DNA from 3 places in the Butyricicoccus pullicaecorum genome. Region 3 is predicted to be linked to each of the others. Evidence: riboswitches for the same ligand, from Rfam matches in the RefSeq annotation. Region 3 holds a riboswitch; each other region holds the start of a gene.

Region 1 (4,174 bases), on a different contig from region 3:
GTATTCGGAAAGCGGCTGACCGTCCACAAAAACCGCACCCTCGGATGGCTTGAGCACGCGGTAGATGCACTTGAGCAGCGTGGACTTGCCCGACCCGTTGGGGCCGATCACGCCGACCAGCGAGCGGTCACCGGCGGTAAAGTCGATACCGTGTAAAATCTCCGTGCCACCCAGCATGGCGTGCAGATCATCGGTACGAATTTCCATCAGTCTCCACCTCCAAAGCCGTATTTGCGGCGTACCATGAGCCAGATAAAGCAGGGTGCACCAATCATGGCGGTGAGCACGCCGATGGGCAGCTCGGCACCCGGAATGAGCACGCGGCAGAGCACGTCTGCCCACAACAGGAAGATGGCACCGAGCAGCGCCGAGATTGGCACGATCTTTTTATGGTCGGAGCCGAACAGGATGCGCACGATGTGCGGGATGACCAGACCGACAAAGCCGATGATACCCGCGGTGTAGACCGCGCAGCCGACCAGAAGCGAGGCGACGAGCAGATAGGCAAGCCGTCTGCGGTGCAGATCGACGCCCAGCGTGAGCGCGGTGTCGTCACCGAGCAGCATGAGGTTGAGCGTGCGGAACTGACTCCAGAAAAAGAGCAGTCCGAGCAGGCTGATGACCAGAATGGGGATGTTGGTCGGCCATTCGGCACCGGCTAGACTGCCCATCGTCCAGCGCATGAGCGTCTGGGCGGCGTTGGCACTTGCCGACAGATATAACAGGAAGTTGGAGAAGGCTGCACACACCGACGACAGCGCGGTACCGGCGAGCAGTAATTTGACCGCGTTGGCGCGTCCGCCGAGGTTTGCCAGTGCGACCACGGCGACCGACACGGCAAACGCACCGATGAAGGCGAGCACGCCGGGTGCGTTTGCGCCGAGCAGACCGGTACCTACACCGGTCAGAATGGCGAGGGAAGCGCCGAGCGACGCGCCCGAGGACACGCCGAGCACGTAGGGGTCGGCCAGGGGATTGCGCACGATGGCCTGCATGACCACGCCGGCAAGCGACAGACACATGCCCACGCCGATGGCAAGTACCAGCCGGGGCAGACGGACAAACCAAACGATGTCGCTGACCGCGCCGGTGCCGTAGACCGCCGGGTCGCCTACGCCAAAGGTTTTAAACAAAATGACGCGGTAGACCTCTCCGATGGAGATGTCTACCGAGCCAAGGGTGACCGCTGCCGCAAGCGAGAGCAGGACGGCAGCAGTCAGAAGCGCGATGACCAACAGATAGGTCGGTCGACCGCGAAGTATTCCGTTTTGTTTCATGGCTTATTTGGCATCCGGGTACAGGTCGGGGTAGAGTGCCTGCGCGAAGTCCAGCACACCGTCCAACGTGCGCATGCCGCTGCAATAGATGCCCGACAGGTTGATGGGGAAGACCTTGCCGTTCTGCACTGCGCTGAGCGAGGCAAACTTGGGGTCCTTGGTGAGCAGTTCGACAACATGGTCGCCTGCGTAATCGGTCTCACCGACCGTATAACCATCATACCAGACCATAAAGATGGCATCCGGATTGACAGAGATCAGTTCTTCGGCCGAGATGTTCGCCGTGTTGTCGTCTGCACCGACGGCAAGCACGGCACCCACCTGCTCCGCGACGTTGCCGCCCAGCGTTGTGTGACTGTACACGCGGTAGCTGTCACCCTCATCTTCCAGAATGGCGATGCGCGGCGGCTCTTTGTCCTTTACATAGTCCTGGATCTTGACCAGTTCGTCCTGGATCTCGTCCACAAGCTGCTGTGCGCGATCTTCTACGCCGAAGATCTTGCCCAGCGTCATAATGTCTTCCATCTCCTCGGCGATCGTCTGGGGTGCGTCGGTCGACGAACCGCGACATGCGCTGTTGAGCGCCATGTAGGTGTTCACGCCGCGTTCGTGCCAGAAGCCAACATCACCCATGCGCTTGTCGTCAAAGGTGCTATACCAGCCGGTGATGAAGTCGGGCTGAAGACCGAGCACGGTCTCCTTGCCTGGGAAGGTATCATAATAGTTGATGGTCTCAAATTCATCCTGCAAGTCGGCGCGGACTGCACCGTCCAGGCCGCATGCGCCTACGATCTTGTCAGCAAGACCGAGTGCGAGCAGGATCTCGATGTTATCCTGACCCTGTGCCCATACGCGCTCGGGCGCCTTTTGGAAGGTCTCTTCCACAGGCTGCCGTGCGTAGTTGTAGGTGGTGATGGTCAGGGGATAGCCGGACGACTGCGTCGTCGTCTCGGACGTAGCAGGTGTGGTGGATTGCGTGTCCTGGCTGTTGCTGCCGCCGCAGGCGGTGAGCGAAAAGACCAGACACAGACCGAGTGCGCCGGCCATCAGGCGTTTTCCGAGGTTCATTGGTGATCGATCTCCTTTGATTTTTGTCGATTTGGGGCACAAAAAAGCCCTGTTCGGTGAGAACAGGGCAAAAGCAGGCAGACCGGCACCACAGATCGGCGCACCGGCCGGCGGGACGCTTTCTGCGGAAGTTCCCACCAGCACAGTTCAGCAGGCTTCCTGGCTTACGTTCACAGCATTTCCGTGCCTTCTCGTCCGTCGGACAATGGCGCTTTTACGGAGACGCTCCCGTTTCACAGTGACCGGATCGCTCGGGATTTGCACCCGATTTCCTATTATCCCATCCCATGTGGATGGGCACTGAACTGATTGGTTAGCCTTATGATAGTCCGCGGCTGGACGAATGTCAATAGAGGGGGTATAACCGAACGGAATAGCAGGAACACATCCGGTTTGCCATAGCTTACCGAGCCGCTTTGACCGGCATCGTGTGCGAAAAATTGGAGAAATCGAGCGTGCAGCCCGGAATGTGGTCAAGTCCGATGTGATTTTCGCTGAAAAGCACCGTGTGCTATAAGCATTTGGCATAGGGTAAGGTCACTGATGGCGCAGAAAGTCCTCGATCTGCTGGCAGGCGGCGCGAACTTCCCAGAGCAGCTCGTTTGCCGTCATGCGCTCGGAGCCGTGACCCAGAATGATAGCCTGTTCCAGACCGTCCGAGGTCGCGACCTTGACACGATGGGCGCGAGACAGGTCATAGGACGCTTTCTCGATGTACATGTCGGCAGTCTCGGCGGTCTTGGTGTAGACTACGTGGATGCCGTGTACCTTCTCGATCGAACCGGGATTGTCCTTGACGCGGTAGGCATCAAAGACCAGGATGAGGTGACATTTTTTGACGCCCTGATAGTTGCTCAGCAGGTGGATGAGCGCCGAGCGGGCGGCATCCAGATCGTCGTCGGCGAGGGCTTTGAGTTCGTCCCAAGCAAAGATGATGTTGTAGCCGTCAACGAGCAGGTAGTCGTCGGGTTTGACGCGTGAGAGATTGTCGACCGACGGCGGCGGGGTGCGCTTGAGACTCTGCCGGAACGCGTCCAGTCCACGGTTTTTGATCGGGCCGTAGGTGCGCACAAAGATTTCTTCCAGCTCGGCGTCCAGTCCGCTGCCGCCCGACCAGACCGCTGCACGCTGCGGCGTGCGCTGGGGTTCGTCCTTGGGCGTGAGTGACAGACCGGAATCGACGTGCGCGTGTGCGGGGACTTCGTTCCAGGGAACGAGATAGCCCGCACCGTGCGAGCAGAAGACCGAGCCGGTCGGGTTGTCCACATCGCGCTCCGGGTCGTAGCCCGCAGCTTCGATGACCGCATCGGCATTGTGGCACGGACGATAACCGAGCAGCGTGCACGATAGCTGACCGCGTCCGCTGGTGTATGCGGTGACCTCGGCGGCGTAGCCGCGTGCTGATGCAACCGGGATCTCACCGGTCAGCACGGCGAACTCGCCCTGCTGGGTGGGTGATTCAAAGGTACCACTCATGCGCTGGATGTCGGTCATTGCCCGGCCGACATTGCCCTGCGGCACGCGCAGCGTGAAGGCATACCACGGCTCGAGCAGTACGCTGTCCGCCTGCATCAGTCCCTGACGCACCGCACGGTAAGTCGCCTGTCGGAAGTCACCGCCCTCGGTGTGCTTGACGTGCGACCGTCCGGCCAGCACGGTGATGTTCACGTCGGTCAGCGGCGCACCGGTCAGCACACCCGGATGCTCGCGCTCGGCGAGGTGGGTCAGAATCAGTCTCTGATAGGACGGGTCGAGCTGGTCAGCCGGACAGCGGGTGTCCAGCGTGATACCGCTGCCGCGCTCGGCAGGTTCGATCAGCAGATGCACCT
Region 2 (4,174 bases), on a different contig from region 3:
GAGGAGCAGAAAGAGATGCTGATGCAGACCATCGGCATGATTCTGAACAATATCGACCTGGAATCCTCGTAAAATTACCCGATTATCGATATTTTGACCCCAGACTGTGGGCCAAGCGCTTTCCATGGGCTCGCAGTCTGATTTTTTTGAACAAATACGTAACCAGTTACTTAATATGCAATCATACGAAAAGGAGAGTCTTTACAAATGGAACACGCTTCGCATCAGGACAAAAGTGCGTTTGCAACCGAACCGGTGGGTCGGCTGATCGTCAAATTCGCCATCCCCTGTGTCATTTCGCTGGTGGTAAACGCACTCTACAACATCGTCGACCAGATTTTTATTGGCTGGGGTGTCGGATATCTGGGCAACGGTGCGACAAACGTCGTCTTCCCCATCACCATCATTGCCCTCGCGCTTGCCGTGCTCATCGGTGACGGCGGTGCTGCTTATCTGAGCCTAAAACTAGGCGAAGGTGATCTGGACAGCGTCAAAAAGGGTGTGGGAAATGCAGCCGTCATGATTACCATTGCCGGTATCGCCATGCTGGTCATCACCATCGTCTTTATGAACCCCATCCTGACCCTGTTCGGTGCAACCGACGTCCTGCGCCCGGCCGCGCTGGAGTACGGCTATGTCATCGCCATCGGCCTGCCCTTCACCATGATCTCAACCGCGCTCAACGCCATGATTCGTGCGGACGGCAGTCCCAAATTCGCCATGGTCTCCATGCTGCTCGGTGCCATCATCAACACCGTCTTTGACCCCATCTTCATCTTTATCTTTGATATGGGTGTGCGCGGCGCGGCCATCGCGACCATTCTGGGCCAGATTATCTCCTTTCTCGTCTCTATCTTCTATCTCCCCCGCTTCAAGACCTTCCACTTCGACCGCTCGGCGCTGCGTCTGCACAAGCGCGTCTGTCTAAGTGTCCTTAGCTTAGGTGTCAGCAGCTTCATCACCCAGATTGCAATTACCATCGTGATGGCGCTCTTCAACAACCTGCTCGCCGTCTACGGTGCGGCTTCGGTTTACGGCTCCGAGATTCCGCTGACCGCCATGGGCATCGTCATGAAGGTCAACCAGATCATGCTGTCCATTCTGGTCGGCATCGCAATCGGTGCGCAGCCGGTCATCGGCTTCAACTACGGCTGCAAAAACTTCCACCGCGTCAAGCGTGCCTTTGAAGTCGCCATTGCTGCCGCCGAGATTATCGCCATCATCGCCTTCTTTATCTTCCAGTTCGCACCGATGAGCGTGGTCTCGATCTTCGGCTCTGAGGAAGGTCTGTACAACGAATTTGCGGTCAAGTGCTTCCGCATCTTCCTCATGCTCTGCCCGCTCAACGGCTTCCAGACCGTCGCCGCCATCTACTTGCAGGCAATCGGCAAGCCCATCAAGTCGGCCGTCGTCACGCTGTCCCGACAGATCGTGTTCCTCGTCCCGGTTGCCCTGCTGCTGCCCAAGGCGATGGGTGTTGTCGGTGTGCTCTGGGCCGGTCCGACTGCCGATGCTCTGGCCTTCATCCTCGCACTGGCTATGATCGTCTATGAAATGAAAAAACTCAAAAAAATGGCCGCTTGATTGCTGCAAGCAACCGGAAAAGGAGTGTGTTTGATATGAAAAACCGAGTCATCACCATCAGCCGTGAATTTGGCAGCGGTGGCCGAACAATCGGCAAAAAAACCGCGGAAAAACTGGGGATTCCCTGCTACGACAACGAGCTCATTGGACAGATTGCCGCCCAAAGCGGCTTCAACGAAAACTACATCAAGGATGCCGGTGAGTACGCGCCCGGCGGTCGTCTGTCCTCCGCGCTCTGGAATCGCGCTTTCGGCCCCACCAACGAGGATTATCTGTGGAAAATCCAGTACAAGATCATCACCGATCTTGCCGAGAAAGAACCCTGCGTCATCGTTGGCCGCTGTGCCGACTACATCCTGCGCGACACCGCCGACTGTCTCAAAGTCTTTATCCATGCCGACATGAAATTCCGCGCTGAACGCATCGTCAAGGTGTACGGCGAGCGCGAATCCTCACCCGAACAGCGTCTGCGCGACAAGGATAAGCGTCGTGCGGCCTACCATCGGTTCTATACCGATATGAAGTGGGGACACGCGCAAAACTACGACATTACGCTCAACAGCGGCACGCTCGGCATCGATCGCTGCGTAGACATCATCGCAAGTCTATATTGACTTTTTCCTCCTGCCCCGTCCGGGTCTTTTTCCGGACGGGGTTTGTCTATATAAACCCTTTTTTCTCCGCTCAACTTTATCTCTCCCAATCCCTTGCCAACTTATTGACAAGCCCTGACCGGCAGGATATACTTTGAAGTAGAATTGAATATACAATGGTGCCTGCATGTGCAGGAGAATAGGAAAGCTGAGTGAAAATCTCACACGGTCCCGCCGCTGTAAGGGAAGAGCTGCATTTTATCATGTCACTGGGAAACTGGGAAGGCGAAATGCATCTGTGACGCCCAAGTCAGAAGACCTGCCTTGTATATGCGATTTACACAGGTTACGAACGATGGCCATGTGTAAGAACAGGTTGGCTCACAAGCGCTCAATTCTACCACGCTTGCGCGAATGAAACCTCTTGTTCTCCTGATGGCCTGTCAGTGATCTGACAGGTTTTTTTGTACCGTACGCGGTACGTGTCCAAGCCAGAAAGGAGCGAACAGAAAAAAATGAGCAAATCCCACTTTACCCGCACAGAAAAACGCGCGATTGCGCTTTCCGCTGCGCTTGCCCTCGCGGTCGGCATCGCACCGATCGGCCAGGCCATGCACATCATGGAAGGCTATCTGCCCGCCGCTTACTGTATCGGCTGGGGCATCTTATGTGTCCCCTTCCTGATCGCCGGTTTGCTGTCCATTCAGAAAACCCTGCGCGAGCGCAGAAACCTCATCACGCTGCTGGCCATGTCCGGCGCATTCATCTTTGTCATTTCTTCGCTGAAGATTCCCTCGGTCTCGGGCAGCTGCTCGCACATGACCGGCACCGGTCTGGGCGCCATTCTCTTCGGCCCCACCGCGGTCTCCATCCTCGGTTTGATCGTCCTGCTCTTTCAGGCGCTGCTGCTCGCACACGGCGGTCTGACGACGCTGGGCGCGAACACCTTCTCGATGGCCATTGCAGGCCCGTTCGTATCGTTCGGCGTGTACACCCTGTGCAAAAAGTGCAACGTCAGCAAAAAGGTCAGCGTCTTTTTAGCCGCAGCCCTCGGTGATCTGTTCACCTACTGCATCACCGCCGGTCAGCTGGCGCTCGCGCACCACGCCGACACCACCATCCTCGGCGCATTCGGCAAGTTCCTGCTGGTCTTTGCACCGACCCAGCTTCCCCTCGCCATCATCGAAGGTCTGGTCACCGTGCTGATCGTCATGGGTCTGGAATCGTACGCCGCGCCCGAACTGCGCGCCATCGGATATTTACGGGAGGCTGAGTGATATGAAAAAGAGTGTCATCGCCATCATTCTGGCCATCTGTCTGATCGCACTGGTTCCACTCTTCGTTCTCAAGGACGCGGAGTTCGGCGGCTCGGACGACGCAGGCAGTCAGGTTGTCGAACAGGTCAACTCCTCCTACGAGCCCTGGGCAACCCCCATTCTGGAAGCTGCCATCGGCCGCGAGCTGCCCGGTGAGGTCGAAAGCCTGTTTTTCTGCATCCAGACCGGCATCGGCGTGGGCGTGATTGCCTTCGTGATGGGTCGTCTGGTCGAGCGCAAAAAATGGATGAAACAGCAAAAATAACCCTCCTATGAAAGGAAATTCGCATGATCGTCATAGATAAGCTTTGTTATCAATCGAAGCTTAGATATGAGAATGCCGGAGAAAAATTCGCCTTTGCAGTGCTCACCCTGCTGATCTGCGTGGTGAGTCGTTCCATTGCAGTGGCGGGAATCGTCTTAGCCGTTACAGGGACTCTGACCGTCGCAAAGGGAGGAGTCCCTGTTTTGCGTTACCTCAAATTTCTGACCATCCCGCTGGCATTTCTCTTTCTGAGCACCGCCGCCATCCTCTTTCATATCAGCCGCACGCCCATGGATCTCTTTGCCATCCCGCTCGGCGGGTGGTATCTGACCACCAGCATGTCCTCCCTGCTCTATGCCATGCAGCTGATTTTGACCGCGCTCTCCGCGGTGTCCTGTCTGTATTTCCTGTCCTTC
Region 3 (4,174 bases):
CATAGACAACAACATCCGCTTTTTGTAAGAGATTGGCGCCGCGAATGGTAATCAAATCGGGTGCACCCGATCCTGCACCGACAAAATAAATCATTTCTGTTCCTCCCGTACTAAGATGACCGAAAAGTAACCTGTGGGATCGTCCAGTTCCCGTAAATCCCGTACAACGCGCTCGCCTTCCATGCTGCATCGTTCTACCAATGCGGCGCTGTCAAGCTTGCCATCAGCCTCTAACAGATCGCGCACTTCAAGAATGGATTTTCCCGCCTTCATCAGAATTTTGTTGCCGGACAGTGCAAGACCTTCCTTGGTAGAAGAATGCGATGCCGGGATGATGTGCAGCATCTGGCTGCCTTCACACAGAGCCTGCCCAAGGCGTGCAGCTGCAGCACAGAAAGACGGTACGCCGGGAACGATTTCAACCGTATATCCACGCGCTTGCACACGTCGATGTACATACCAGTAGGTCGAATAAACTGCGGGGTCACCCAATGTCAAAAAGGCAACATTTTTTCCTTCATTTAAAAGCGCACAGATATCATCGGCTGCTTGATCATGGCAGGCATTGAGCACAGCCTGATCGCGTGTCATGGGCATATCGCAGTGCAGGATTGGCTTGTCCTGAATGAAAGCCGCGGCGATCTGCAATGCAGTCTGTTCTCCGCTGCCGCCCTTAGGAACTGCGATGACATCGCATTCCTTGATGAGGCGGACAGCCTTACAGGTCAAAAGCTCGGGATCTCCAGGTCCAACGCCGATTCCATATAATTTTCCTTGATTCATAATAGACCTCTGAATTCTTCACAAAGTTTTACAGCATTTTTCGACTGTGCTAAAACACCGCTTTGATTGGTAAACATTAAATATCCGATCTCAGCTTTTCCGCGTAAACGGTAATGCAGTCGTTCGTCGACTGCCTTACCGATTCGCTCCAAAACGGGGTCGCGTAGATTAACCTTATCTAATACTTCTAAGCATGCGTCAATTGTGACCGATTGCATGAGGGCTTGCAGGGTATCGTGCGGTGCACCGCAAAGTGCAGCGTGCGCGGTGAAAATTTCCTGTCTGCCATCGGCAACCGATGAATGTGTATTCATCACGCCTGCTGCAATTTTGACCAGCTTTCCAGCATGCCCGACTAGAAAAATCTGCTGGAAGCCTTTCCAGGCAGCATAATCCAGTGCGTCACCAATAAAATTGGAGCACTTGACGGCTTGCTCTAAGTCAAGTCCGAGCTGATCACGTGCAAAATCTGCACCGTAATTTCCGGGACAGATTAAAACTTTTCGTGCCCCGGCAGCATACAGACTGTCAAGTTCCAAATGCGTCGTATCCATAAGTGCAGTTTCACTCATCGGTTCCACAATACCGCTGGTTCCCAAAATTGAAATCCCGCCTACAATACCTAAGTGTTCATTGTAGGTCTGTTTGGCAATTTGGTCGCCGTTTTCGGCTGAAATTGTGATTTGCAATCCACCCGTATATTCAGCCTGCTGCACCGCAGTGGTAACTGCTGCGGTAATCTGTGCCCGCGGGCCGGGATTGATGGCCGGTTGGCCAACTGCGACAGAAAGTCCGGGTCGTGTGACAACACCAACACCGTCGCCGCCGAGAATTACGATTTCTTGCTCTTGTTTTTGAACAGCTGCATAAATACAGATGCCATTTGTTACATCGGGATCATCGCCGCTATCTTTGCGAATACCGCAGCGTGCGACCGTGCCGTCGAAGCTGGCCTGCTCGGGATGAAGGAAAAGATCAATTCCTTTTGGCGTATGCAGCTCGATCACTTCGGGCAGTTGTCCGGTAAGGAGCAAGAGCGTTGCAGCTTGTGCAGCTGCAGCAGCACAGGAACCGGTCGTATAACCTCGTCTGAGAGTGGTCTGATTTTTGTAAACCAGATTTGACATTTGCTTCCTCCTTCCCTGCGCAACAAGATGATTGGTATTATGATGTGCGCAGAGTCTGAAAAAACGCACAAAAAAATCGCATACCATCCAATGACAGATCAAAGGTGGCTGCGATTTGAATTCAGAAAACGATCTGGGACCTTTGGCAGACCGTATATTCCCCTATCATCACAGCATCCGTTCCTCGTCGTTGCGTGTATATTGACCAAAAAGGCAGGTTTTCTGACTCTGGAATCAACGTCACATGCGGCCTTCCCGGTGTGTGCTTACCAGTGACCATATATTTGCATGCGGCTCTTCCATTACAGCGGCGGGCCCGTTTGGGATTTTCACCCAATTCCCTTTTACCCTGTCCAAAGGCAGGCACCTCTTTGGTGGACTGATCGTCCCATTTGATTTATTCCATTGTATCGCGTTCCTCTTCTCTTGTCAATCATACAACAAGGCTCTAGAATATTTGTCCTAAAAATTGATAAAATTGTCCAAAAAATTGCGGTCAGAAATCGTTCTATTTCGAGTGATTCAAAAGGGGCGAAATATAGATGTAAAGGTAATTTACTATTCTTTCTTAGTGTTTTTTTATTTTGGTTTTAATTTATATTACCTACGTTTTGTATAATTCATATTTTAAATTGCTGCTTTCCTCATTAGATGCAATTTCATATCTCCCACCTATAATAATATAACAAAAAGGATGCAAGCGTAAAATTGCTTGCATCCTTCTCTCTTCCTTTTACAGCAGACCTGCCATTTGCGGCAGTCCCAAACTAATTACGGGTACATAGGTGACGAGCAGCAAACCGATGAGGATTGCAATATAATACCATAACATGTATGGCATGACCTTAGATAGACTGGAGCGTCCTACCTTGATTGCAACAAACAGCGTATTGCCGACCGGCGGTGTAATGTTGCCGATGCAGAGGTTGTACACCAAAATCAGACCAAACTGCACAGGGTCCATACCGAAAGTCTTTACAACAGGTAAAAACAGAGGCGTAAAGATCAGGATTGCCGGTGTAACATCCATGAACGTACCTGCGATGAGCAGAATCACATTCATAATCAGCAAAATAATGATCGAATTCTGTGTCAGACCCAGCAGTGCTTCGGAAATCGCCTGCGGAATCTGGGTGAACGCCATAACCCAACCAAGAATGTTGGATACACCAATCAGGAATACGACCATGCCGCTCATCTTCGCACTATCAACAACGATTTTCCAGAACGACTTGACCGTGATATTGCGATAGCAGATACCAAGAATCAATGCGTACACGACAGCGATTGCAGAGCCTTCTGTTGCGGTGAAAATACCACCGACGATACCACCGATAACAACAACGATCAGAGACAGGGACGGTAGCGCAGCCAGTGTTGCTTTACCGAGATTCTTCCAATCAAACTTACCCGGTGTTCCCTTGTATCCCTTTTTCTTTGCAATGACGATGGCAACCACCATACATGCCAGTGCCCAGATGATGCCAGGTACATAACCAGCGAGGAACAATGCTGCAACCGATGTACCGCCTGCCGCAAGCGAGTAGGTAATCAGTGCATTGGAGGGCGGAATTAGCAGGCCAGACGGAGCCGAAGCACCATTCGTTGCTGCACACAAAGCCTTATCATAGCCCTGCTCCTCTTCTCCCTGCTCTACCATGCTGCCAACTGCTGCCGCAGCTGCAGAGGCCGAACCGGAAATTGCGCCAAACAGTGCATTTGCGCCGACGTTGGTGACAAGCAGCGCACCCGGCAGCTTGCCCAGAATCGCCATAACAAAATTAACGAGTCGCTTTGCAATACCGCCCTGATTCATTAGGTTACCCGCCAGAATAAAGAACGGAATTGCCGTCAAGCTGAATTTGCTCATGCCAACGAAGATACGCTGTGCACCTGTTACGACCGATACATCCATCGAAACAGTCTGCAAAATCGCAATCAGCGAGGAAATACCGATAGAATAGGAGATCGGTACGCCGACAACCAGAAGAACCGCCAGCACACCAACGATAATCAACAAAGACTGGATTGCCATAGCTTACGCCTCCTCCTTCTTCTCTTGTGTGGTACCATTACAGATATCTGCAATGTTGAGGATGGTATAAATCATGTTAAGTATACCGCAAAGAGGCATAACCACATAGAAAACACCAACCGCAACGCCAAGCGACGAAGTCATCTGTCCCATCGCCAACTGAGAAATCTGGATACCACCGTAGACCAGAATGATAGCCGAGAAGGCAAAGGCGACGATTTCACCAAAA

What was found. A riboswitch is a leader RNA that binds a small molecule or an ion and turns the genes downstream of it on or off. The one in region 3 is predicted to bind cobalamin.
Region 1: it holds a riboswitch for cobalamin, as region 3 does, so the genes downstream of both, B5F17_RS14000 (ABC transporter substrate-binding protein) here and cbiD (cobalt-precorrin-5B (C(1))-methyltransferase CbiD) in region 3, are expected to answer to the same signal.
Region 2: it holds a riboswitch for cobalamin, as region 3 does, so the genes downstream of both, B5F17_RS09565 (energy-coupling factor ABC transporter permease) here and cbiD (cobalt-precorrin-5B (C(1))-methyltransferase CbiD) in region 3, are expected to answer to the same signal.

Annotation. Positions count from the first base shown of each region.
Region 1 is NZ_NFKK01000029.1:7,588-11,761, forward strand. It holds gene B5F17_RS13990 (ABC transporter ATP-binding protein) at 1-207, opposite strand, end outside; gene B5F17_RS13995 (FecCD family ABC transporter permease) at 207-1,277, opposite strand; gene B5F17_RS14000 (ABC transporter substrate-binding protein) at 1,281-2,345, opposite strand; cobalamin riboswitch at 2,478-2,663, opposite strand; gene B5F17_RS14005 (translation factor GTPase family protein) at 2,883-4,174, opposite strand, start outside.
Region 2 is NZ_NFKK01000011.1:13,331-17,504, forward strand. It holds gene B5F17_RS09550 (MarR family winged helix-turn-helix transcriptional regulator) at 1-72, shown strand, start outside; gene B5F17_RS09555 (MATE family efflux transporter) at 208-1,584, shown strand; gene B5F17_RS09560 (cytidylate kinase-like family protein) at 1,620-2,198, shown strand; cobalamin riboswitch at 2,337-2,518, shown strand; gene B5F17_RS09565 (energy-coupling factor ABC transporter permease) at 2,693-3,454, shown strand; gene B5F17_RS09570 (cobalt ECF transporter S component CbiN) at 3,447-3,758, shown strand; gene cbiQ (cobalt ECF transporter T component CbiQ) at 3,782-4,174, shown strand, end outside.
Region 3 is NZ_NFKK01000003.1:82,294-86,467, reverse strand. It holds gene cobM (precorrin-4 C(11)-methyltransferase) at 1-94, opposite strand, end outside; gene cobI (precorrin-2 C(20)-methyltransferase) at 91-783, opposite strand; gene cbiD (cobalt-precorrin-5B (C(1))-methyltransferase CbiD) at 780-1,910, opposite strand; cobalamin riboswitch at 2,106-2,296, opposite strand; gene B5F17_RS03565 (TRAP transporter large permease) at 2,644-3,945, opposite strand; gene B5F17_RS03560 (TRAP transporter small permease) at 3,949-4,174, opposite strand, start outside.